Regions from separate parts of the Faecalimicrobium sp. JNUCC 81 genome, predicted to be linked through region 3. Evidence: a T-box and tRNA genes for the amino acid it is inferred to sense, from the RefSeq annotation. Region 3 holds a T-box; the other regions hold tRNA genes.
The links. The T-box of region 3 lies ahead of ileS (isoleucine--tRNA ligase). A T-box ahead of a tRNA ligase gene usually reads a tRNA of that ligase, here a tRNA-Ile.
Positions count from the first base shown of each region.

Region 1: it has a tRNA-Ile gene. The T-box ahead of ileS (isoleucine--tRNA ligase) is inferred to sense a tRNA for this amino acid. The anticodon was not compared.
Region 2: it has a tRNA-Ile gene. The T-box ahead of ileS (isoleucine--tRNA ligase) is inferred to sense a tRNA for this amino acid. The anticodon was not compared.

Region 1 covers NZ_CM132203.1:3,709,896-3,717,863, reverse strand. The annotation lists rRNA gene JNUCC81_RS18170 (16S ribosomal RNA) at 1-995, shown strand, start outside; rRNA gene JNUCC81_RS18165 (23S ribosomal RNA) at 1,304-4,205, shown strand; rRNA gene rrf (5S ribosomal RNA) at 4,371-4,487, shown strand; tRNA gene JNUCC81_RS18155 (tRNA-Leu) at 4,493-4,581, shown strand; tRNA gene JNUCC81_RS18150 (tRNA-Ile) at 4,592-4,668, shown strand; rRNA gene JNUCC81_RS18145 (16S ribosomal RNA) at 4,779-6,281, shown strand; tRNA gene JNUCC81_RS18140 (tRNA-Ala) at 6,406-6,481, shown strand; rRNA gene JNUCC81_RS18135 (23S ribosomal RNA) at 6,652-7,968, shown strand, end outside.
Region 2 covers NZ_CM132203.1:3,815,076-3,823,043, reverse strand. The annotation lists rRNA gene JNUCC81_RS18915 (16S ribosomal RNA) at 1-48, shown strand, start outside; tRNA gene JNUCC81_RS18910 (tRNA-Ala) at 183-258, shown strand; rRNA gene JNUCC81_RS18905 (23S ribosomal RNA) at 429-3,330, shown strand; rRNA gene rrf (5S ribosomal RNA) at 3,495-3,611, shown strand; tRNA gene JNUCC81_RS18895 (tRNA-Leu) at 3,617-3,705, shown strand; tRNA gene JNUCC81_RS18890 (tRNA-Ile) at 3,716-3,792, shown strand; rRNA gene JNUCC81_RS18885 (16S ribosomal RNA) at 3,903-5,405, shown strand; tRNA gene JNUCC81_RS18880 (tRNA-Ala) at 5,540-5,615, shown strand; rRNA gene JNUCC81_RS18875 (23S ribosomal RNA) at 5,786-7,968, shown strand, end outside.
Region 3 covers NZ_CM132203.1:737,246-745,213, reverse strand. The annotation lists gene JNUCC81_RS03635 (AbgT family transporter) at 1-458, opposite strand, end outside; gene ileS (isoleucine--tRNA ligase) at 936-4,043, opposite strand; T-box leader at 4,139-4,417, opposite strand; gene JNUCC81_RS03625 (DivIVA domain-containing protein) at 4,491-5,027, opposite strand; gene JNUCC81_RS03620 (YlmH family RNA-binding protein) at 5,038-5,823, opposite strand; gene JNUCC81_RS03615 (YggT family protein) at 5,835-6,095, opposite strand; gene JNUCC81_RS03610 (cell division protein SepF) at 6,121-6,579, opposite strand; gene JNUCC81_RS03605 (YggS family pyridoxal phosphate-dependent enzyme) at 6,613-7,311, opposite strand; gene JNUCC81_RS03600 (HlyD family efflux transporter periplasmic adaptor subunit) at 7,325-7,968, opposite strand, start outside.

The sequences.
Region 1 (7,968 bases), 860 kb from region 3:
AGCGTTATCCGGAATTACTGGGCGTAAAGGGTGCGTAGGTGGTTTCTTAAGTCAGAGGTGAAAGGCTACGGCTCAACCGTAGTAAGCCTTTGAAACTGAGAAACTTGAGTGCAGGAGAGGAGAGTAGAATTCCTAGTGTAGCGGTGAAATGCGTAGATATTAGGAGGAATACCAGTTGCGAAGGCGGCTCTCTGGACTGTAACTGACACTGAGGCACGAAAGCGTGGGGAGCAAACAGGATTAGATACCCTGGTAGTCCACGCCGTAAACGATGAGTACTAGCTGTCGGAGGTTACCCCCTTCGGTGGCGCAGCTAACGCATTAAGTACTCCGCCTGGGAAGTACGCTCGCAAGAGTGAAACTCAAAGGAATTGACGGGGACCCGCACAAGTAGCGGAGCATGTGGTTTAATTCGAAGCAACGCGAAGAACCTTACCTAAGCTTGACATCCTTTTGACCTCTCCCTAATCGGAGATTTCCCTTCGGGGACAAAAGTGACAGGTGGTGCATGGTTGTCGTCAGCTCGTGTCGTGAGATGTTGGGTTAAGTCCCGCAACGAGCGCAACCCTTGCCTTTAGTTGCCAGCATTAAGTTGGGCACTCTAGAGGGACTGCCAGGGATAACCTGGAGGAAGGTGGGGATGACGTCAAATCATCATGCCCCTTATGCTTAGGGCTACACACGTGCTACAATGGGTGGTACAGAGGGCAGCCAAGTCGTGAGGCGGAGCTAATCCCTTAAAGCCATTCTCAGTTCGGATTGTAGGCTGAAACTCGCCTACATGAAGCTGGAGTTACTAGTAATCGCAGATCAGAATGCTGCGGTGAATGCGTTCCCGGGTCTTGTACACACCGCCCGTCACACCACGGAAGTTGGGGGCGCCCGAAGCCGGTTTGCTAACCTTTTGGAAGCGGCCGTCGAAGGTGAAATCAATAACTGGGGTGAAGTCGTAACAAGGTAGCCGTATCGGAAGGTGCGGCTGGATCACCTCCTTTCTAAGGAGAATTGCCTACTGTTTAATTTTGAGGGTTCATTAGAACATCTCAAAAATAGGGCGTAGCCCGAAATATTACTTTGAGTAACGGATGTTATTGAACGTATGTGAAATAATATCGTTGACGAAGTACGTTAGTACCTTGAAAACTGCATAACATTTAGTGATATGACATCATTTTATATATATGAAGAAGATAACTTCTAAAAATATCAATGACAAGATAAGTCGTTAAAATATCAAACTTTGAGTAACGGAATAAACTGAACGTATGTGAAGTTTGTTCGTTTACGAAACACTTTAATAACTGGTCAAGTTATTAAGGGTGCAGGGCGGATGCCTTGGCACTAGGAGCCGATGAAGGACGCGATAAGCTGCGATAAGCTTCGGGGAGTTGCACGTAAACTTTGATCCGAAGATTTCCGAATGAGGAAACTCACTTAGAGTAATGTCTAAGTATCGTTAAGTGAATACATAGCTTAGCGAGGGGAACCCGGGGAACTGAAACATCTAAGTACCCGGAGGAAAAGAAAGAAATTCGATTCCGTAAGTAGCGGCGAGCGAACGCGGAACAGGCCAAACCAATGAAGTTTTCTTCGTTGGGGTTGCGGACATATCATAAACGAAGAGGTCATCGTAAGTGAAGAGAGTTGGAAAGCTCCGCCATAGAAGGTAATAGCCCTGTATTTGAAACGATAATTCTTTAGATATGATCCAGAGTACCACGGGACACGTGAAACCCTGTGGGAAGCAGGAGGGACCATCCTCCAAGCCTAAATACTACCTAGTGACCGATAGCGCATAGTACCGTGAGGGAAAGGTGAAAAGAACCCCGGGAGGGGAGTGAAATAGAACCTGAAACCCTGCACTTACAAGCTGTGGGAGCACATTATTTGTGTGACCGCGTACTTTTTGTAGAACGGGCCAACGAGTTACGTTAAGTAGCAAGGTTAAGCACTTAAGGTGCGGAGCCGTAGCGAAAGCGAGTCTTAAATGGGCGCTTAAGTTACTTGACGTAGACCCGAAACCGGGCGACCTATCCATGAGCAGGTTGAAGCGAAAGTAAAATTTCGTGGAGGACCGAACCCACGAGCGTTGAAAAGCTCGGGGATGACTTGTGGATAGCGGTGAAATTCCAATCGAGCCCGGAGATAGCTGGTTCTCCCCGAAATAGCTTTAGGGCTAGCCTCAAGGTTGAGAGAAGCGGAGGTAGAGCACTGAATGTCCTAGGGGGTATTGCACTTACCGAAGACTATCAAACTCCGAATGCCGTATTCTTATACTTGGGAGTCAGACTGTGGGTGATAAGATTCATAGTCGAAAGGGCAACAGCCCAGATCGTCAGCTAAGGTCCCTAAATGTACGTTAAGTGGTAAAGGATGTGGGATTGCACAGACAACCAGGATGTTGGCTTAGAAGCAGCCACTCATTTAAAGAGTGCGTAATAGCTCACTGGTCGAGTGATCCTGCGCCGAAAATTTCCGGGGCTAAAACGTACTACCGAAGCTACGGCATCATTATGATGGGTAGGGGAGCTTCGTATGCAGGCTGAAGCGTGACCGTAAGGACGCGTGGACAGTATACGAGTGAGAATGTTGGCATGAGTAGCGAGACGTGGGTGAGAATCCCACGGGCCGTAAACCCAAGGTTTCCAGGGGAAGGTTCGTCCGCCCTGGGTTAGTCGGGACCTAAGCCGAGGCCGAAAGGCGTAGGTGATGGACAACAGGTTGATATTCCTGTACCGCCAATAAACGCTTGAGAAATGGGATGACACAGTAGGATAAGCTAACCACACTGTTGGTTATGTGTGGCTAAGTACTGAGGCAGTCAAGATAGGCAAATCCGTCTTGATAATGCTGGGGTACGATGGGGAGCGAAATTTAGTAGCGAAGTAGCTGATTTCACACTGTCAAGAAAAGTCTCTATCGAGTTTAAAGGCGCCCGTACCTCAAACCGACACAGGTGGGTGAGGAGAGTATCCTAAGGCCAGCGAGAGAACTATTGTTAAGGAACTCGGCAAAATGACCCCGTAACTTAGGGAGAAGGGGTGCCATCCTTTGGATGGCCGCAGAGAATAGGCCCAAGCGACTGTTTACCAAAAACACAGGTTTCTGCTAAGTCGCAAGACGATGTATAGGAGCTGACGCCTGCCCGGTGCTGGAAGGTTAAGGGGATCTGTTAGAGCAATCGAAGCAGTGAACTTAAGCCCCAGTAAACGGCGGCCGTAACTATAACGGTCCTAAGGTAGCGAAATTCCTTGTCGGGTAAGTTCCGACCCGCACGAAAGGCGTAACGATTTGGGCACTGTCTCAACAATAGACTCGGTGAAATTGTAATCCCGGTGAAGATGCCGGGTACCTGCGACAGGACGGAAAGACCCCATGGAGCTTTACTGTAGCTTGACGTTGGGTCTTGGTACTACATGTACAGGATAGGTGGGAGACTTTGAAGCATGAACGCCAGTTTGTGTGGAGTCATCCTTGGGATACCACCCTTGTAGTACTGGGATCCTAACCAGAGGCCTTGAATCAGGTCTTGGGACACCGTCAGGTGGGCAGTTTGACTGGGGCGGTCGCCTCCCAAAGAGTAACGGAGGCGCTCAAAGGTTCTCTCAGTACGGTCGGAAATCGTACGAAGAGTGTAAAGGCAAAAGAGAGCTTGATTGCAAGACATACAGGTCGAGCAAGGACGAAAGTCGGACTTAGTGATCCGGTGGTTCCGCATGGAAGGGCCATCGCTCAACGGATAAAAGCTACCCTGGGGATAACAGGCTTATCTCCCCCAAGAGTCCACATCGACGGGGAGGTTTGGCACCTCGATGTCGGCTCATCACATCCTGGGGCTGTAGTAGGTCCCAAGGGTTGGGCTGTTCGCCCATTAAAGTGGTACGCGAGCTGGGTTCAGAACGTCGTGAGACAGTTCGGTCCCTATCCGTCGCAGGCGTAGGAAATTTGAGGAGACCTGTCCTTAGTACGAGAGGACCGGGATGGACGTACCTCTGGTGTACCAGTTGTTCTGCCAAGGGCATGGCTGGGTAGCTATGTACGGAATGGATAAGCGCTGAAAGCATCTAAGCGCGAAGCCAACTTCAAGATAAGATTTCCCACCGTAAGGGTAAGACCCCAGGAAGACTACCTGGTTGATAGGTCGAAGGTGTAAGTGCAGTAATGTATTTAGCTTATCGATACTAATAGGTCGAGGACTTGACCAATAATTTAAAATGATAAATTCAATAAATGTTTGCAGTTTTCAGAGTATTAACTCTAAAAATGTTATTACTTAGAAAAATATGAAAATATTTCACAAAAAGTGTTGACATTGATAACTTAAGATGGTATTATAATACTTGTCTTAAAACAAAAGAATAAACACAATATGTGGTTACAATAGCAAAGAGGATACACCTGTTCCCATTCCGAACACAGAAGTTAAGCTCTTTAGCGCTGATGGTACTTGGTGGGCAACTGCCTGGGAGAGTAAGACGTAGCCACGTGATGTGCCGAAGTGGCGGAACTGGCAGACGCACAGGACTTAAAATCCTGCGGGACTTACCTCCCGTACCGGTTCGATTCCGGTCTTCGGCACCATAATTTATTAGGACCATTAGCTCAGTTGGTTAGAGCGCCCGGCTCATAACCGGTAGGTCCGGGGTTCGAGTCCCTGATGGTCCACCATAATAAATTAATTAAGAACTTTGAAAATTAAACAGTAGGTTAATTTATAGAATTTGAAACAACCAAACAAAGCCAGATATATAACAGTATCTGAGCCCAAGTCAAAACTTATATTTAAGAGTTTGATCCTGGCTCAGGATGAACGCTGGCGGCGTGCCTAACACATGCAAGTCGAGCGATTTCCTTCGGGAAAGAGCGGCGGACGGGTGAGTAACGCGTGGGTAACCTGCCCTGTACACACGGATAACATACCGAAAGGTATGCTAATACGGGATAACATGAGAGAGTCGCATGACTTTTTTATCAAAGATTTATCGGTACAGGATGGACCCGCGTCTGATTAGCTAGTTGGTAAGGTAACGGCTTACCAAGGCGACGATCAGTAGCCGACCTGAGAGGGTGATCGGCCACATTGGAACTGAGACACGGTCCAAACTCCTACGGGAGGCAGCAGTGGGGAATATTGCACAATGGGCGAAAGCCTGATGCAGCAACGCCGCGTGAGCGATGAAGGCCTTCGGGTCGTAAAGCTCTGTCCTCAAGGAAGATAATGACGGTACTTGAGGAGGAAGCCCCGGCTAACTACGTGCCAGCAGCCGCGGTAATACGTAGGGGGCTAGCGTTATCCGGAATTACTGGGCGTAAAGGGTGCGTAGGTGGTTTCTTAAGTCAGAGGTGAAAGGCTACGGCTCAACCGTAGTAAGCCTTTGAAACTGAGAAACTTGAGTGCAGGAGAGGAGAGTAGAATTCCTAGTGTAGCGGTGAAATGCGTAGATATTAGGAGGAATACCAGTTGCGAAGGCGGCTCTCTGGACTGTAACTGACACTGAGGCACGAAAGCGTGGGGAGCAAACAGGATTAGATACCCTGGTAGTCCACGCCGTAAACGATGAGTACTAGCTGTCGGAGGTTACCCCCTTCGGTGGCGCAGCTAACGCATTAAGTACTCCGCCTGGGAAGTACGCTCGCAAGAGTGAAACTCAAAGGAATTGACGGGGACCCGCACAAGTAGCGGAGCATGTGGTTTAATTCGAAGCAACGCGAAGAACCTTACCTAAGCTTGACATCCTTTTGACCTCTCCCTAATCGGAGATTTCCCTTCGGGGACAGAAGTGACAGGTGGTGCATGGTTGTCGTCAGCTCGTGTCGTGAGATGTTGGGTTAAGTCCCGCAACGAGCGCAACCCTTGCCTTTAGTTGCCAGCATTAAGTTGGGCACTCTAGAGGGACTGCCAGGGATAACCTGGAGGAAGGTGGGGATGACGTCAAATCATCATGCCCCTTATGCTTAGGGCTACACACGTGCTACAATGGGTGGTACAGAGGGCAGCCAAGTCGTGAGGCGGAGCTAATCCCTTAAAGCCATTCTCAGTTCGGATTGTAGGCTGAAACTCGCCTACATGAAGCTGGAGTTACTAGTAATCGCAGATCAGAATGCTGCGGTGAATGCGTTCCCGGGTCTTGTACACACCGCCCGTCACACCACGGAAGTTGGGGGCGCCCGAAGCCGGTTTGCTAACCTTTTGGAAGCGGCCGTCGAAGGTGAAATCAATAACTGGGGTGAAGTCGTAACAAGGTAGCCGTATCGGAAGGTGCGGCTGGATCACCTCCTTTCTAAGGAGAATTACCTACTGTTTAATTTTGAGAGTTCTTATTTTTTTGTGAAAAACGAATAAAAACTTGCTAAAAATATTGACAAAAATCGACAAATATATTTCGTTGAAAAAGTTAATAACATGGGGGTGTAGCTCAGCTGGGAGAGCACTTGCCTTGCACGCAAGGGGTCAGGAGTTCGATCCTCCTCATCTCCACCATATTAGTACTTTGAAAACTGCATAACATTTAGTGATATGACATCATTTTATATATAGACAATGAAGTCTTTAAAATAAGCTAGACAGATAAGTCTTTAAAATCAACTTTAAGCACTGGAATAAACTGAGTGAATACGAAGTTTGTTCAGTAGCGATAACTTTTAATAACTGGTCAAGTTATTAAGGGTGCAGGGCGGATGCCTTGGCACTAGGAGCCGATGAAGGACGCGATAAGCTGCGATAAGCTTCGGGGAGTTGCACGTAAACTTTGATCCGAAGATTTCCGAATGAGGAAACTCACTTAGAGTAATGTCTAAGTATCGTTAAGTGAATACATAGCTTAGCGAGGGGAACCCGGGGAACTGAAACATCTAAGTACCCGGAGGAAAAGAAAGAAATTCGATTCCGTAAGTAGCGGCGAGCGAACGCGGAACAGGCCAAACCAATGAAGTTTTCTTCGTTGGGGTTGCGGACATATCATAAACGAAGAGGTCATCGTAAGTGAAGAGAGTTGGAAAGCTCCGCCATAGAAGGTAATAGCCCTGTATTTGAAACGATAATTCTTTAGATATGATCCAGAGTACCACGGGACACGTGAAACCCTGTGGGAAGCAGGAGGGACCATCCTCCAAGCCTAAATACTACCTAGTGACCGATAGCGCATAGTACCGTGAGGGAAAGGTGAAAAGAACCCCGGGAGGGGAGTGAAATAGAACCTGAAACCCTGCACTTACAAGCTGTGGGAGCACATTATTTGTGTGACCGCGTACTTTTTGTAGAACGGGCCAACGAGTTACGTTAAGTAGCAAGGTTAAGCACTTAAGGTGCGGAGCCGTAGCGAAAGCGAGTCTTAAATGGGCGCTTAAGTTACTTGACGTAGACCCGAAACCGGGCGACCTATCCATGAGCAGGTTGAAGCGAAAGTAAAATTTCGTGGAGGACCGAACCCACGAGCGTTGAAAAGCTCGGGGATGACTTGTGGATAGCGGTGAAATTCCAATCGAGCCCGGAGATAGCTGGTTCTCCCCGAAATAGCTTTAGGGCTAGCCTCAAGGTTGAGAGAAGCGGAGGTAGAGCACTGAATGTCCTAGGGGGTATTGCACTTACCGAAGACTATCAAACTCCGAATGCCGTATTCTTATACTTGGGAGTCAGACTGTGGGTGATAAGATTCATAGTCGAAAGGGCAACAGCCCAGATCGTCAGCTAAGGTCCCTAAATGTACGTTAAGTGGTAAAGGATGTGGGATTGCACAGACAACCAGGATGTTGGCTTAGAAGCAGCCACTCATTTAAAGAGTGCGTAATAGCTCACTGGTCGAGTGATCCTGCGCCGAAAATTTCCGGGGCTAAAACGTACTACCGAAGCTACGGCATCATTATGATGGGTAGGGGAGCTTCGTATGCAGGCTGAAGCGTGACCGTAAGGACGCGTGGACAGTATACGAGTGAGAATGTTGGCATGAGTAGCGAGACGTGGGTGAGAAT
Region 2 (7,968 bases), 760 kb from region 3:
TCGTAACAAGGTAGCCGTATCGGAAGGTGCGGCTGGATCACCTCCTTTCTAAGGAGAATTACCTACTGTTTAATTTTGAGAGTTCTTATTTTTTTGTGAAAAACGAATAAAAACTTGCTAAAAATATTGACAAAAATCGACAAATATAGTAAAATATATTTCGTTGAAAAAGTTAATAACATGGGGGTGTAGCTCAGCTGGGAGAGCACTTGCCTTGCACGCAAGGGGTCAGGAGTTCGATCCTCCTCATCTCCACCATATTAGTACTTTGAAAACTGCATAACATTTAGTGATATGACATCATTTTATATATAGACAATGAAGTCTTTAAAATAAGCTAGACAGATAAGTCTTTAAAATCAACTTTAAGCACTGGAATAAACTGAGTGAATACGAAGTTTGTTCAGTAGCGATAACTTTTAATAACTGGTCAAGTTATTAAGGGTGCAGGGCGGATGCCTTGGCACTAGGAGCCGATGAAGGACGCGATAAGCTGCGATAAGCTTCGGGGAGTTGCACGTAAACTTTGATCCGAAGATTTCCGAATGAGGAAACTCACTTAGAGTAATGTCTAAGTATCGTTAAGTGAATACATAGCTTAGCGAGGGGAACCGGGGGAACTGAAACATCTAAGTACCCGGAGGAAAAGAAAGAAATTCGATTCCGTAAGTAGCGGCGAGCGAACGCGGAACAGGCCAAACCAATGAAGTTTTCTTCGTTGGGGTTGCGGACATATCATAAACGAAGAGGTCATCGTAAGTGAAGAGAGTTGGAAAGCTCCGCCATAGAAGGTAATAGCCCTGTATTTGAAACGATAATTCTTTAGATATGATCCAGAGTACCACGGGACACGTGAAACCCTGTGGGAAGCAGGAGGGACCATCCTCCAAGCCTAAATACTACCTAGTGACCGATAGCGCATAGTACCGTGAGGGAAAGGTGAAAAGAACCCCGGGAGGGGAGTGAAATAGAACCTGAAACCCTGCACTTACAAGCTGTGGGAGCACATTATTTGTGTGACCGCGTACTTTTTGTAGAACGGGCCAACGAGTTACGTTAAGTAGCAAGGTTAAGCACTTAAGGTGCGGAGCCGTAGCGAAAGCGAGTCTTAAATGGGCGCTTAAGTTACTTGACGTAGACCCGAAACCGGGCGACCTATCCATGAGCAGGTTGAAGCGAAAGTAAAATTTCGTGGAGGACCGAACCCACGAGCGTTGAAAAGCTCGGGGATGACTTGTGGATAGCGGTGAAATTCCAATCGAGCCCGGAGATAGCTGGTTCTCCCCGAAATAGCTTTAGGGCTAGCCTCAAGGTTGAGAGAAGCGGAGGTAGAGCACTGAATGTCCTAGGGGGTATTGCACTTACCGAAGACTATCAAACTCCGAATGCCGTATTCTTATACTTGGGAGTCAGACTGTGGGTGATAAGATTCATAGTCGAAAGGGCAACAGCCCAGATCGTCAGCTAAGGTCCCTAAATGTACGTTAAGTGGTAAAGGATGTGGGATTGCACAGACAACCAGGATGTTGGCTTAGAAGCAGCCACTCATTTAAAGAGTGCGTAATAGCTCACTGGTCGAGTGATCCTGCGCCGAAAATTTCCGGGGCTAAAACGTACTACCGAAGCTACGGCATCATTATGATGGGTAGGGGAGCTTCGTATGCAGGCTGAAGCGTGACCGTAAGGACGCGTGGACAGTATACGAGTGAGAATGTTGGCATGAGTAGCGAGACGTGGGTGAGAATCCCACGGGCCGTAAACCCAAGGTTTCCAGGGGAAGGTTCGTCCGCCCTGGGTTAGTCGGGACCTAAGCCGAGGCCGAAAGGCGTAGGTGATGGACAACAGGTTGATATTCCTGTACCGCCAATAAACGCTTGAGAAATGGGATGACACAGTAGGATAAGCTAACCACACTGTTGGTTATGTGTGGCTAAGTACTGAGGCAGTCAAGATAGGCAAATCCGTCTTGATAATGCTGGGGTACGATGGGGAGCGAAATTTAGTAGCGAAGTAGCTGATTTCACACTGTCAAGAAAAGTCTCTATCGAGTTTAAAGGCGCCCGTACCTCAAACCGACACAGGTGGGTGAGGAGAGTATCCTAAGGCCAGCGAGAGAACTATTGTTAAGGAACTCGGCAAAATGACCCCGTAACTTAGGGAGAAGGGGTGCCATCCTTTGGATGGCCGCAGAGAATAGGCCCAAGCGACTGTTTACCAAAAACACAGGTTTCTGCTAAGTCGCAAGACGATGTATAGGAGCTGACGCCTGCCCGGTGCTGGAAGGTTAAGGGGATCTGTTAGAGCAATCGAAGCAGTGAACTTAAGCCCCAGTAAACGGCGGCCGTAACTATAACGGTCCTAAGGTAGCGAAATTCCTTGTCGGGTAAGTTCCGACCCGCACGAAAGGCGTAACGATTTGGGCACTGTCTCAACAATAGACTCGGTGAAATTGTAATCCCGGTGAAGATGCCGGGTACCTGCGACAGGACGGAAAGACCCCATGGAGCTTTACTGTAGCTTGACGTTGGGTCTTGGTACTACATGTACAGGATAGGTGGGAGACTTTGAAGCATGAACGCCAGTTTGTGTGGAGTCATCCTTGGGATACCACCCTTGTAGTACTGGGATCCTAACCAGAGGCCTTGAATCAGGTCTTGGGACACCGTCAGGTGGGCAGTTTGACTGGGGCGGTCGCCTCCCAAAGAGTAACGGAGGCGCTCAAAGGTTCTCTCAGTACGGTCGGAAATCGTACGAAGAGTGTAAAGGCAAAAGAGAGCTTGATTGCAAGACATACAGGTCGAGCAAGGACGAAAGTCGGACTTAGTGATCCGGTGGTTCCGCATGGAAGGGCCATCGCTCAACGGATAAAAGCTACCCTGGGGATAACAGGCTTATCTCCCCCAAGAGTCCACATCGACGGGGAGGTTTGGCACCTCGATGTCGGCTCATCACATCCTGGGGCTGTAGTAGGTCCCAAGGGTTGGGCTGTTCGCCCATTAAAGTGGTACGCGAGCTGGGTTCAGAACGTCGTGAGACAGTTCGGTCCCTATCCGTCGCAGGCGTAGGAAATTTGAGGAGACCTGTCCTTAGTACGAGAGGACCGGGATGGACGTACCTCTGGTGTACCAGTTGTTCTGCCAAGGGCATGGCTGGGTAGCTATGTACGGAATGGATAAGCGCTGAAAGCATCTAAGCGCGAAGCCAACTTCAAGATAAGATTTCCCACCGTAAGGGTAAGACCCCAGGAAGACTACCTGGTTGATAGGTCGAAGGTGTAAGTGCAGTAATGTATTTAGCTTATCGATACTAATAGGTCGAGGACTTGACCTCAATTTAAAATGATAATTTCAATAAATGTTTGCAGTTTTCAGAGTATTAACTCTAAAAATGTTATTACTTAGAAAAATATGAAAATATTTCACAAAAAGTGTTGACATTGATAACTTAAGATGGTATTATAATACTTGTCTTAAAACAAAAGAATAAACACAATATGTGGTTACAATAGCAAAGAGGATACACCTGTTCCCATTCCGAACACAGAAGTTAAGCTCTTTAGCGCTGATGGTACTTGGTGGGCAACTGCCTGGGAGAGTAAGACGTAGCCACGTGATGTGCCGAAGTGGCGGAACTGGCAGACGCACAGGACTTAAAATCCTGCGGGACTTACCTCCCGTACCGGTTCGATTCCGGTCTTCGGCACCATAATTTATTAGGACCATTAGCTCAGTTGGTTAGAGCGCCCGGCTCATAACCGGTAGGTCCGGGGTTCGAGTCCCTGATGGTCCACCATAATAAATTAATTAAGAACTTTGAAAATTAAACAGTAGGTTAATTTATAGAATTTGAAACAACCAAACAAAGCCAGATATATAACAGTATCTGAGCCCAAGTCAAAACTTATATTTAAGAGTTTGATCCTGGCTCAGGATGAACGCTGGCGGCGTGCCTAACACATGCAAGTCGAGCGATTTCCTTCGGGAAAGAGCGGCGGACGGGTGAGTAACGCGTGGGTAACCTGCCCTGTACACACGGATAACATACCGAAAGGTATGCTAATACGGGATAACATGAGAGAGTCGCATGACTTTTTTATCAAAGATTTATCGGTACAGGATGGACCCGCGTCTGATTAGCTAGTTGGTAAGGTAACGGCTTACCAAGGCGACGATCAGTAGCCGACCTGAGAGGGTGATCGGCCACATTGGAACTGAGACACGGTCCAAACTCCTACGGGAGGCAGCAGTGGGGAATATTGCACAATGGGCGAAAGCCTGATGCAGCAACGCCGCGTGAGCGATGAAGGCCTTCGGGTCGTAAAGCTCTGTCCTCAAGGAAGATAATGACGGTACTTGAGGAGGAAGCCCCGGCTAACTACGTGCCAGCAGCCGCGGTAATACGTAGGGGGCTAGCGTTATCCGGAATTACTGGGCGTAAAGGGTGCGTAGGTGGTTTCTTAAGTCAGAGGTGAAAGGCTACGGCTCAACCGTAGTAAGCCTTTGAAACTGAGAAACTTGAGTGCAGGAGAGGAGAGTAGAATTCCTAGTGTAGCGGTGAAATGCGTAGATATTAGGAGGAATACCAGTTGCGAAGGCGGCTCTCTGGACTGTAACTGACACTGAGGCACGAAAGCGTGGGGAGCAAACAGGATTAGATACCCTGGTAGTCCACGCCGTAAACGATGAGTACTAGCTGTCGGAGGTTACCCCCTTCGGTGGCGCAGCTAACGCATTAAGTACTCCGCCTGGGAAGTACGCTCGCAAGAGTGAAACTCAAAGGAATTGACGGGGACCCGCACAAGTAGCGGAGCATGTGGTTTAATTCGAAGCAACGCGAAGAACCTTACCTAAGCTTGACATCCTTTTGACCTCTCCCTAATCGGAGATTTCCCTTCGGGGACAGAAGTGACAGGTGGTGCATGGTTGTCGTCAGCTCGTGTCGTGAGATGTTGGGTTAAGTCCCGCAACGAGCGCAACCCTTGCCTTTAGTTGCCAGCATTAAGTTGGGCACTCTAGAGGGACTGCCAGGGATAACCTGGAGGAAGGTGGGGATGACGTCAAATCATCATGCCCCTTATGCTTAGGGCTACACACGTGCTACAATGGGTGGTACAGAGGGCAGCCAAGTCGTGAGGCGGAGCTAATCCCTTAAAGCCATTCTCAGTTCGGATTGTAGGCTGAAACTCGCCTACATGAAGCTGGAGTTACTAGTAATCGCAGATCAGAATGCTGCGGTGAATGCGTTCCCGGGTCTTGTACACACCGCCCGTCACACCACGGAAGTTGGGGGCGCCCGAAGCCGGTTTGCTAACCTTTTGGAAGCGGCCGTCGAAGGTGAAATCAATAACTGGGGTGAAGTCGTAACAAGGTAGCCGTATCGGAAGGTGCGGCTGGATCACCTCCTTTCTAAGGAGAATTACCTACTGTTTAATTTTGAGAGTTCTTATTTTTTTGTGAAAAACGAATAAAAACTTGCTAAAAATATTGACAAAAATCGACAAATATAGTAAAATATATTTCGTTGAAAAAGTTAATAACATGGGGGTGTAGCTCAGCTGGGAGAGCACTTGCCTTGCACGCAAGGGGTCAGGAGTTCGATCCTCCTCATCTCCACCATATTAGTACTTTGAAAACTGCATAACATTTAGTGATATGACATCATTTTATATATAGACAATGAAGTCTTTAAAATAAGCTAGACAGATAAGTCTTTAAAATCAACTTTAAGCACTGGAATAAACTGAGTGAATACGAAGTTTGTTCAGTAGCGATAACTTTTAATAACTGGTCAAGTTATTAAGGGTGCAGGGCGGATGCCTTGGCACTAGGAGCCGATGAAGGACGCGATAAGCTGCGATAAGCTTCGGGGAGTTGCACGTAAACTTTGATCCGAAGATTTCCGAATGAGGAAACTCACTTAGAGTAATGTCTAAGTATCGTTAAGTGAATACATAGCTTAGCGAGGGGAACCGGGGGAACTGAAACATCTAAGTACCCGGAGGAAAAGAAAGAAATTCGATTCCGTAAGTAGCGGCGAGCGAACGCGGAACAGGCCAAACCAATGAAGTTTTCTTCGTTGGGGTTGCGGACATATCATAAACGAAGAGGTCATCGTAAGTGAAGAGAGTTGGAAAGCTCCGCCATAGAAGGTAATAGCCCTGTATTTGAAACGATAATTCTTTAGATATGATCCAGAGTACCACGGGACACGTGAAACCCTGTGGGAAGCAGGAGGGACCATCCTCCAAGCCTAAATACTACCTAGTGACCGATAGCGCATAGTACCGTGAGGGAAAGGTGAAAAGAACCCCGGGAGGGGAGTGAAATAGAACCTGAAACCCTGCACTTACAAGCTGTGGGAGCACATTATTTGTGTGACCGCGTACTTTTTGTAGAACGGGCCAACGAGTTACGTTAAGTAGCAAGGTTAAGCACTTAAGGTGCGGAGCCGTAGCGAAAGCGAGTCTTAAATGGGCGCTTAAGTTACTTGACGTAGACCCGAAACCGGGCGACCTATCCATGAGCAGGTTGAAGCGAAAGTAAAATTTCGTGGAGGACCGAACCCACGAGCGTTGAAAAGCTCGGGGATGACTTGTGGATAGCGGTGAAATTCCAATCGAGCCCGGAGATAGCTGGTTCTCCCCGAAATAGCTTTAGGGCTAGCCTCAAGGTTGAGAGAAGCGGAGGTAGAGCACTGAATGTCCTAGGGGGTATTGCACTTACCGAAGACTATCAAACTCCGAATGCCGTATTCTTATACTTGGGAGTCAGACTGTGGGTGATAAGATTCATAGTCGAAAGGGCAACAGCCCAGATCGTCAGCTAAGGTCCCTAAATGTACGTTAAGTGGTAAAGGATGTGGGATTGCACAGACAACCAGGATGTTGGCTTAGAAGCAGCCACTCATTTAAAGAGTGCGTAATAGCTCACTGGTCGAGTGATCCTGCGCCGAAAATTTCCGGGGCTAAAACGTACTACCGAAGCTACGGCATCATTATGATGGGTAGGGGAGCTTCGTATGCAGGCTGAAGCGTGACCGTAAGGACGCGTGGACAGTATACGAGTGAGAATGTTGGCATGAGTAGCGAGACGTGGGTGAGAATCCCACGGGCCGTAAACCCAAGGTTTCCAGGGGAAGGTTCGTCCGCCCTGGGTTAGTCGGGACCTAAGCCGAGGCCGAAAGGCGTAGGTGATGGACAACAGGTTGATATTCCTGTACCGCCAATAAACGCTTGAGAAATGGGATGACACAGTAGGATAAGCTAACCACACTGTTGGTTATGTGTGGCTAAGTACTGAGGCAGTCAAGATAGGCAAATCCGTCTTGATAATGCTGGGGTACGATGGGGAGCGAAATTTAGTAGCGAAGTAGCTGATTTCACACTGTCAAGAAAAGTCTCTATCGAGTTTAAAGGCGCCCGTACCTCAAACCGACACAGGTGGGTGAGGAGAGTATCCTAAGGCCAGCGAGAGAACTATTGTTAAGGAACTCGGCAAAATGACCCCGTAACTTAGGGAGAAGGGGTGCCATCCTTTGGATGGCCGCAGAGAATAGGCCCAAGCGACTGTTTACCAAAAACACAGGTTTCTGCTAAGTCGCAAGACGATGTATAGGAGCTGACGCCTGCCCGGTGCTGGAAGGTTAAGGGGATCTGTTAGAGCAATCGAAGCAGTGAACTTAAGCCCCAGTAAACGGCGGCCGTAACTATAACGGTCCTAAGGTAGCGAAATTCCTTGTCGGGTAAGTTCCGACCCGCACGAAAGGCGTAACGATTTGGGCACTGTCTCAACAATAGACTCGGTGAAATTGTAATCCCGGTGAAGATGCCGGGTACCTGCGACAGGACGGAAAGACCCCATGGAGCTTTACTGTAGCTTGACGTTGGGTCTTGGTACTACATGTACAGGATAGGTGGGAGACTTTGAAGCATGAACGCCAGTTTGTGTGGAGTCATCCTTGGGATACCAC
Region 3 (7,968 bases):
ATTATACCTAGGAATATAACAACTGGAGTAACAAGCTTCATTGGAGTTGCTTGTACTATACTCTTCATTGCCATTGATAAATATCCACTATTCTCCATTAAACCTATTGCTAACATTATTATAAGTATTGCACCTATTGCTTTCATATCCATGAAGTTATTTATCGCTGTTCCTATAACATAAGATAATCCATTAGAATATGTTTCTGCTACTGCCGTTCCTGTAGCTCCAACTTTTAGAACCTCAATTGGTTTTTGTCCTAATAAGTTATTAATCGGGAATTCACCTAATGGTGTCTTAGCTACTACACCTAAAGATCCAAGTACTGCTGATAATACTAACACAAATGCCGCTATGTATATAAACATTAACACTGGATGAGGCAATTTATTTCCAAGTTTTTCGATCTTGTCCATAAAGCCTTGTTTTTTCTTTTCTTGCTTTACACTTACGTCCATCAATTATTCCTCCCTATAATCTTTTTAAATTAAAATAATTATTACTAGGTTAATTTTATCACACTTCGACATCGTTTTCTTGTTTTTTCTGAAAGTTCTAATTTTTTTACAAAATTCCTTGTATTTGTTTTATTTTATATAGTAGCCCTCTATTACCACTTTATTTTTTAAAGTCATTTTTATTTTTACTTATTCATTTTTTATTTTCTTTGTTATTTTTTTATTTATATTAAGTATTTTCAATATATTACCATATTTTTTAATTTCCGAAAAATCTAAATATATTATATTTTCATTTTATTGAAATAGAACTTTAAAATCATGCAAATAAATTTATTTATAAAAATTTATTTTTATATTAATATGGTATTTTCTAATAAATTTTTTATAAAATATAGTTTTATTTCTAACAAAACATTATTATTTTTCATAAAAAAGCCCTTATAAATTATTTATAAGGGCTTTTTATTAATATATTTATTTCTTTATAACTTTTATTCCTGTCATATGGTCATTTAAGTTATGCTTTTCTAAGCTTTCATCTTCAACTCTAGTTACTTTTAATGCTAAAGTTTCAGTTTTTATATATTCTTCAAAGTTTTCAACTGCTTTTGCTATTTCATCATCTGAAGAGTACTCTATATCTATATTATCTAATACATCAAAGCTAGATGATTTTCTTATTTGTTGTATCTTAGATATGAACTCTCTAGCATATCCTTCATTTATTAGTTCATCACTTAAAGTAGTATCTAATATAACGAATAAGTTATTTTCCATAGATACATTGAATCCTTCTTTAGCCGCTATGTTTATTAATACATGCTCTTTATTAAATTCAAAGTTTTCTCCGTCTATATCAACAGTTAAAGACTCACCATTTTCTAACTTTGGTACAACTTCTTGTGCATTTAATTTATTTAATGCACCAGCAAAGAATTTCATCTTAGCACCTAATACCGGTCCTAATACTTTAAAGTTTGGCTTTAAGCTAAAGTTCATGTATTCTCCTAAATCTTTAGCAAATACAACTTCTTTAACGTTAAGTTCTTCTTTTATTAAGTCAACTACATCGCTTATAGTTGTTTCAAACTTACCATCTACTAATACTTTTTGTATTGGTTGACGTACTTTTATTCTAGTAGCTTCTCTTGATGCTCTACCTAGAGTAACTAAGTTTTTAACTAAGTCCATTTTTTCTTCTAACTCATTATCTAATAAATTATTGTTGCACTTTGGATAAGAAACTAAATGAACTGAAGTTTCTCCAGTTAAGTTTCTGTATATCTCTTCTGATATATGAGGAGTAAATGGAGCTATTAATTTACAAAGCTCTGTTAATATTTCAAAAGTAGTGTTATAAACTGATTTTTTATCTTCTGTTAATTCAGTTGCCCAGAATCTTCTTCTTGAACGTCTTATATACCAGTTAGATAAGTCTTCATTTATAAACTCTTGTATACTTCTTACTGTTTTATTTAATTCAAATATTGCTAAGTTTTCTTCAACTTCTTTCTTTAAGTTGTTAAACTTTGATAATATCCATCTATCAAGTTCTGGTCTGTCTTTGTAATCTACAAAGAACTCAGTTGGATTAACTCCATCCATATTTGCATATAATGTAAAGAAGTTATATACATTTTTTATAGTTCCTAAGAACTTACTTTGAACTTCTTTTAATCCATCTACATCAAATCTTGTTGGAGTCCATGGTGGAGATACATATAATAAGTACCATCTTAAGGCATCTGCTCCATGTTGGTCAAATAATTCAAAAGGATTTACAGTATTTCCTCTTGATTTACTCATCTTTTTACCTTCTTTATCAAGTACTAGGTCATTAACTAATACCTTCTTGTATGGAGCTTTCCCCATAACAAATGTAGATATAGCAAGTAACGAATAGAACCATCCTCTAGTTTGATCTATACCTTCACAGATAAAGTCTGCTGGGAATAATTCTTCAAAGTTTTCTTTATTTTCAAATGGATAGTGATGTTGAGCAAATGGCATAGATCCACTATCAAACCAACAGTCGATAACATCGCTTACTCTTGTCATTGGCTTACCACAACATTCACATTTTAAATGTATATCATCAACATATGGTCTGTGAAGTTCTACTGTTTCTGGATTTACGTCTTCTATAGCTTTCTGAGCAAGTTCTGCTCTTGATCCTACAGAATCTTTATGTCCACATTCACATCTCCATATATTTAAAGGTGTTCCCCAGTATCTACTTCTTGATACTGCCCAGTCATTTAAGTTTTCTAACCAGTTACCAAATCTTCCCTCACCTACGAAAGATGGGTACCATTCAACTGTCTTATTATTTGCTATTAATTGGTCTTTTAATTTTGTCATTTCTATATACCAGCTTGGCTTAGCGTAGTATAAAAGTGGAGTTTGACATCTCCAGCAATGTGGATAGTTATGAGCTACCTTTTCTTTACTGTATAATTTATTTTCTGCATGTAACCATTTGATTATTTCAACATCTAGCCCCTCTTCCATAACGAATTTACCAACCCAAGGAGTAGCTGTATATTTACCTGTTTCATCAACTGGTTGTAATACTGGTAAATTGTATTTTCTACCTAAATTATAGTCATCTTCACCAAATGCTGGAGCAGTATGAACTATACCTGTACCATCTTCAGTTGTAACATAATCACCACATGTTAGGAAAAATGCTTTTCCATCAGTTTCAACAAAAGGCATTAATTGTTCATATTGTATATACTCTAAATCTTTACCTTTCATCTCATCTAATACTTCATAGTCCTCACCTAATACTTTGTTAGCTAATGCTTTAGCTACATAGTATACTTCATCATTTTGCTTAACTTTTAAGTAGTCAACTTCTGGACCTACAGTTAAAGCAACGTTTGATGGCAATGTCCAAGGAGTAGTTGTCCATGCTAAGAAATATTCATCAGCATCTTTTCTCTTAAACTTAGCTATTACAGTATTGTTTTTTACTTCTTTATATCCTTGAGCAACTTCGTGTGAAGCAAGACCTGTTCCACATCTTGGGCAGTAAGGAAGTATTTTATGTCCATCATATATATATCCTTCTTTATTAAACTTATCTAATATCCACCATACTGATTCTATATAGTTATTATCTAAAGTTATATAAGGATTATCTAAATCTATTTCATATGCCATTCTCTCAGTCATATCTCTCCATTGCTTTTCAAAAGAGAAAACTGATGCTCTACATTTTTCATTAAACTTATCTATACCATAAGCTTCTATTTGTTGCTTATCTGATAAACCTAATTCTTTTTCTACTTGTATTTCAACTGGTAATCCATGAGTATCCCATCCAGCTTTTCTTTTTACTTGATATCCGTTCATAGTTTGGTATCTACATACAGAGTCTTTTAAAGTTCTAGCTATAACATGGTGTATACCTGGATTCCCATTAGCTGTTGGAGGTCCTTCAAAGAATACAAAACTTGGATCATTTGTACCTTTTTCTAAAGTTTTTTCTAATATGTTTATATCGTTCCAGTACTTCGATACTTCAGCTTCTGCTTGTTTTACAGAGCTATCTACTAATGGCTTAAACTTGGCCATAATATCACCCTTTCAAAATTTATTTTAATTAACATAATCTACTATATTTTCATGAGTTCGTTAATTTTTTGTATTAAAAAACTCGTCCCCCTAATAAAAGGGACGAGTATTAATCGCGTTACCACCCTAATTCTATATACAAACAATGACTTAGTTCATTCTATAAAACAATATATTTTATAAAATATATAAGTACTTATATATAGCTCTCTAAAGTATAGTATAACGGCACTAACCGGCTCAGCTTAATCGACTATTGTCTTTCAGCCTGCAGCTTAGGAGTGATTTTCAACTTTATAAATTTATTGGCTCTCAGCAATTGCCAACTCTCTGTAAAATTATCTAAAACCTACTGTCTCCATCTTTGCTTTTAAAATTATGTTTAAGTTTATACTATGAAATTTTATAATAAGTTTTTAGAATAGTCAATATTTTTTTGAGAATTCATTAATCTAAAGTTGCAGCTACTTCTTTTCCCTTATCTAAATCTAGATTATACATAGTTTTAGTTTCAAATTCTACAAGCTCCTGATTATCTACATTATAAAATATTTCATCTATACTTCTTATTTCATCTTCTAGTAAAGATTTGAATTTATTTCTAAATACTTTAAATTCTTTTGCTAAATAATCATATTCTTTTCTTATTTCTATAACACGATTATTAGCTTGTTCTACTATTTGTCTTGATTTTAAATCAGCTTCTTCTACTATTATTTTAGCTTTTTTATTTGCTGCACTACAAGTATCTTCAGCTGCAGTTTGAGCTGTTATAAGTGTAGCTTTTAAAGTTTCTTCTATATTTTCATACTTATTTATTTGATCTTGATATAATCTTACTTTCTCTTTAAGTTCTGAATTTTCTCTATATAATAATTCATAGTCTTCTTTTATTATATCTAAAAATTCATCTACATCTTCTTCTTTGTATCCTCTTAAAGCCTTTTTAAACTCTTTATTTTCTATTTCAATTGGAGTTAGCATATATTACCTCCTATATTATTAACTTAGCTTGAATTTTTATTCTGCCTTTTTTTGTTATATCTCCCACTTGAACTATCTTTGCTCTTCCCTTACCTCTAACAGATATTAATGAATCATTAGTAATTTCTTTAGATGGTGAAGTTATCTTCTCATAATTAACTTGAACTCTTTCACCATTTATGTATTTTGCACTTTCTTGCCTAGATATATTATAAAGTCCACTTACAATACAATCTAGTCTTTCTGATGATACAGTAAAAGATACTTCTTTATAATTTAATTTACTTGGTATAATCTCATCTCTTGAAATTTCAGATACAGATACATTATTTCTTGATACTTTATTTAAATTCATAATTATAAAATCACATATATCGCTACTAACTATTATTTGACAAAAGTTATCGTGTATAATTATATCCCCTACTTTTTCTCTCTTTATGCCTAAATTCATAAGAGCCCCTAAGTAGTCCTTATGAGATATACTGTTAAATTTAAAGTTTCCTTCTACCTGTATAAATCTTAAGCTATTTTCTATATCTTCATATTCCATATAAAATGGGTATATAAATATTGAACTTCTCTCACAGCCTTCATATCCACCATCAACAGTGTACTTTATATCACTGTTTGAGTTTAATATAGATATTGCATTTTTTACTTCATAAGGGTTAAAAAAATCAGTATGTTTAACATCATAGTTTTTCAAAGTAGAATTTACCTTATCTATAACCTTAAACATCTTATTTTTTAAATCAATGTCTTTTATATGATTAGTTAGTTTTAATTTGTCCATCTATGCCACCTTTAGAAAAATAAAGGAACTAACACATTTCTTAATAATGTAAGTACTAGTATTGCTATAAGCGGAGTAAAATCAACTGGTCCATTCATATACTTATAAGTTATATTTCTTATTGGATCTTCTATTGGATCTGTTATACGAGACAACATATCATATAGTTGACTTTGATACCCTCCTGGAAACCAAGTCAATAAACTTCTTACAACTATAACACCTATTAGTATATCAAATAGATATCCTAATGCTATTCCTATTATATTCATTTTAAAACCCCTTTAAGTATTTATTTTATTTATTATTTTGCCAAGGGAAAAGTGTTTTACTTTCTAACTCTTTCTTTAAATTAGCATCTATATCTACATTATTTGGAGCTAATATAAATATAGCTTTTGATACTTTTTGTATAGTACCTTCAAGTACATAAACTGCACCATTCATAAAATCAAATATTGATTTACGAGCTACTGCATCATTTAAGTTTTCTAAATTTACTATAACTGCTCTCTTTTGTTTTAAGTGATCAGCTATAGTCGTTACTTCATCATATTTTTTAGGCTCTACTATTACAACTTTCATATGACTTGATGCATGTAAATTTACAATTTTAGCAGCTTTAGAATTTCCTATAGAGTTAAATTCTTCCATTGTTTCAGTTTCTTCTATAGATTCTTCATATTCTTCTTCATATTCATATTCATCTTCTTCCATAAACCAGTTTTTTATTTTAGATATCATTCCATCTCCCATTATTAACATCCTCCTTAGTATTTATTCCTACCATTAATTATAGTTTCTCTTTCCAAATATCGATGTCCCTACTCTAACCATATTAGAACCTTCTTCTATAGCTACTTGATAGTCATTACTCATTCCCATAGATAGGTAATCCATAAAAACATTATGTATATTTAATTTATCTATTTTTAAAGATAAATTTTTAAGACCTCTAAAAACAGTTCTTACTTCATTTTCATCTTTACTAAAAGGTGCCATAGTCATGAGACCTTTTATTCTTATATTTTTATAATTTGCTGATACTTCCTTTATAAATTCTATAACATCTTTCTCTTCTAGTCCATGTTTACTTTCTTCTTTTGATATATTAACTTGTATTAAACAGTCAATCGTTCTATCTATTTTCTCAGCACGTTTTTGAATTTCTTCACATAAAGCTTGTCTATCTAAAGAGTGTATCATATGAACTTTATCTATTATGTATTTTACTTTATTTGTTTGTAAACTTCCTATTAAATGCCACTTAACTTTATCTCCTATAACCTCATATTTTCTAGCTAATTCTTGAGGTTTATTTTCACCTACATCAGTTACTCCATTGTTTATAGCTTCTAATACTGAATCTGAATCTACAGTTTTTGTTACTGCTAACAATGTAATATCTTCGCTATTTCTATTAGACTTACTTGCACATTCTTTAATATTTTCTCTTACATAATTTAAATTTTCTTTAATAGTTCCCATTTTATCGCCTGCTTTATTTTAATATTTTAATATTTTTATTTATATTGTTAGGTTTTAAAATGATTTCATCATATAAACTAACAGTTTTTATATTATTTATATCATTTTTATAATAATCTATAAATATAAAATCATCATTTTCATATTCTATTCCTTTTAATTCTTTAAACTCTATATCTTGAGTCTGTTCATTAACTACATATACGCCTTGTTTGTCATCTACTGTTTTTATAGATTCTTTAGGTATTTTCAAACCTTCTATTTGTTTATATATTATATCAAATTCTTCCACTCTTGTATCGTAAATTCCTACATTTTGCTCACTTATTTTAAATATAATCACAAAGTTTTCTTCATCTTTATACATTTTTTCAACTTTTGCGTTCATTTTTTCACTTTTTAAACCTATACATACGTCTTGATTTATTTTAAATAGTTTTGATTCTTTCTTATCTACATATACTGCTATATACATATTATTATTATCTACTATTCTAGCTACGGTATCTCCCTCTTTAACTTTCTCTTCATTTTCCTTAGTTTCTTGGAAGTTGTTATTAGCTGACTTTATATCTTCTTTGCTTATACTATTTAGATTTTCTAAATTATATTTTTCTTCATTTTCATCAAATTTATAAGATAAAATACCTGATATAC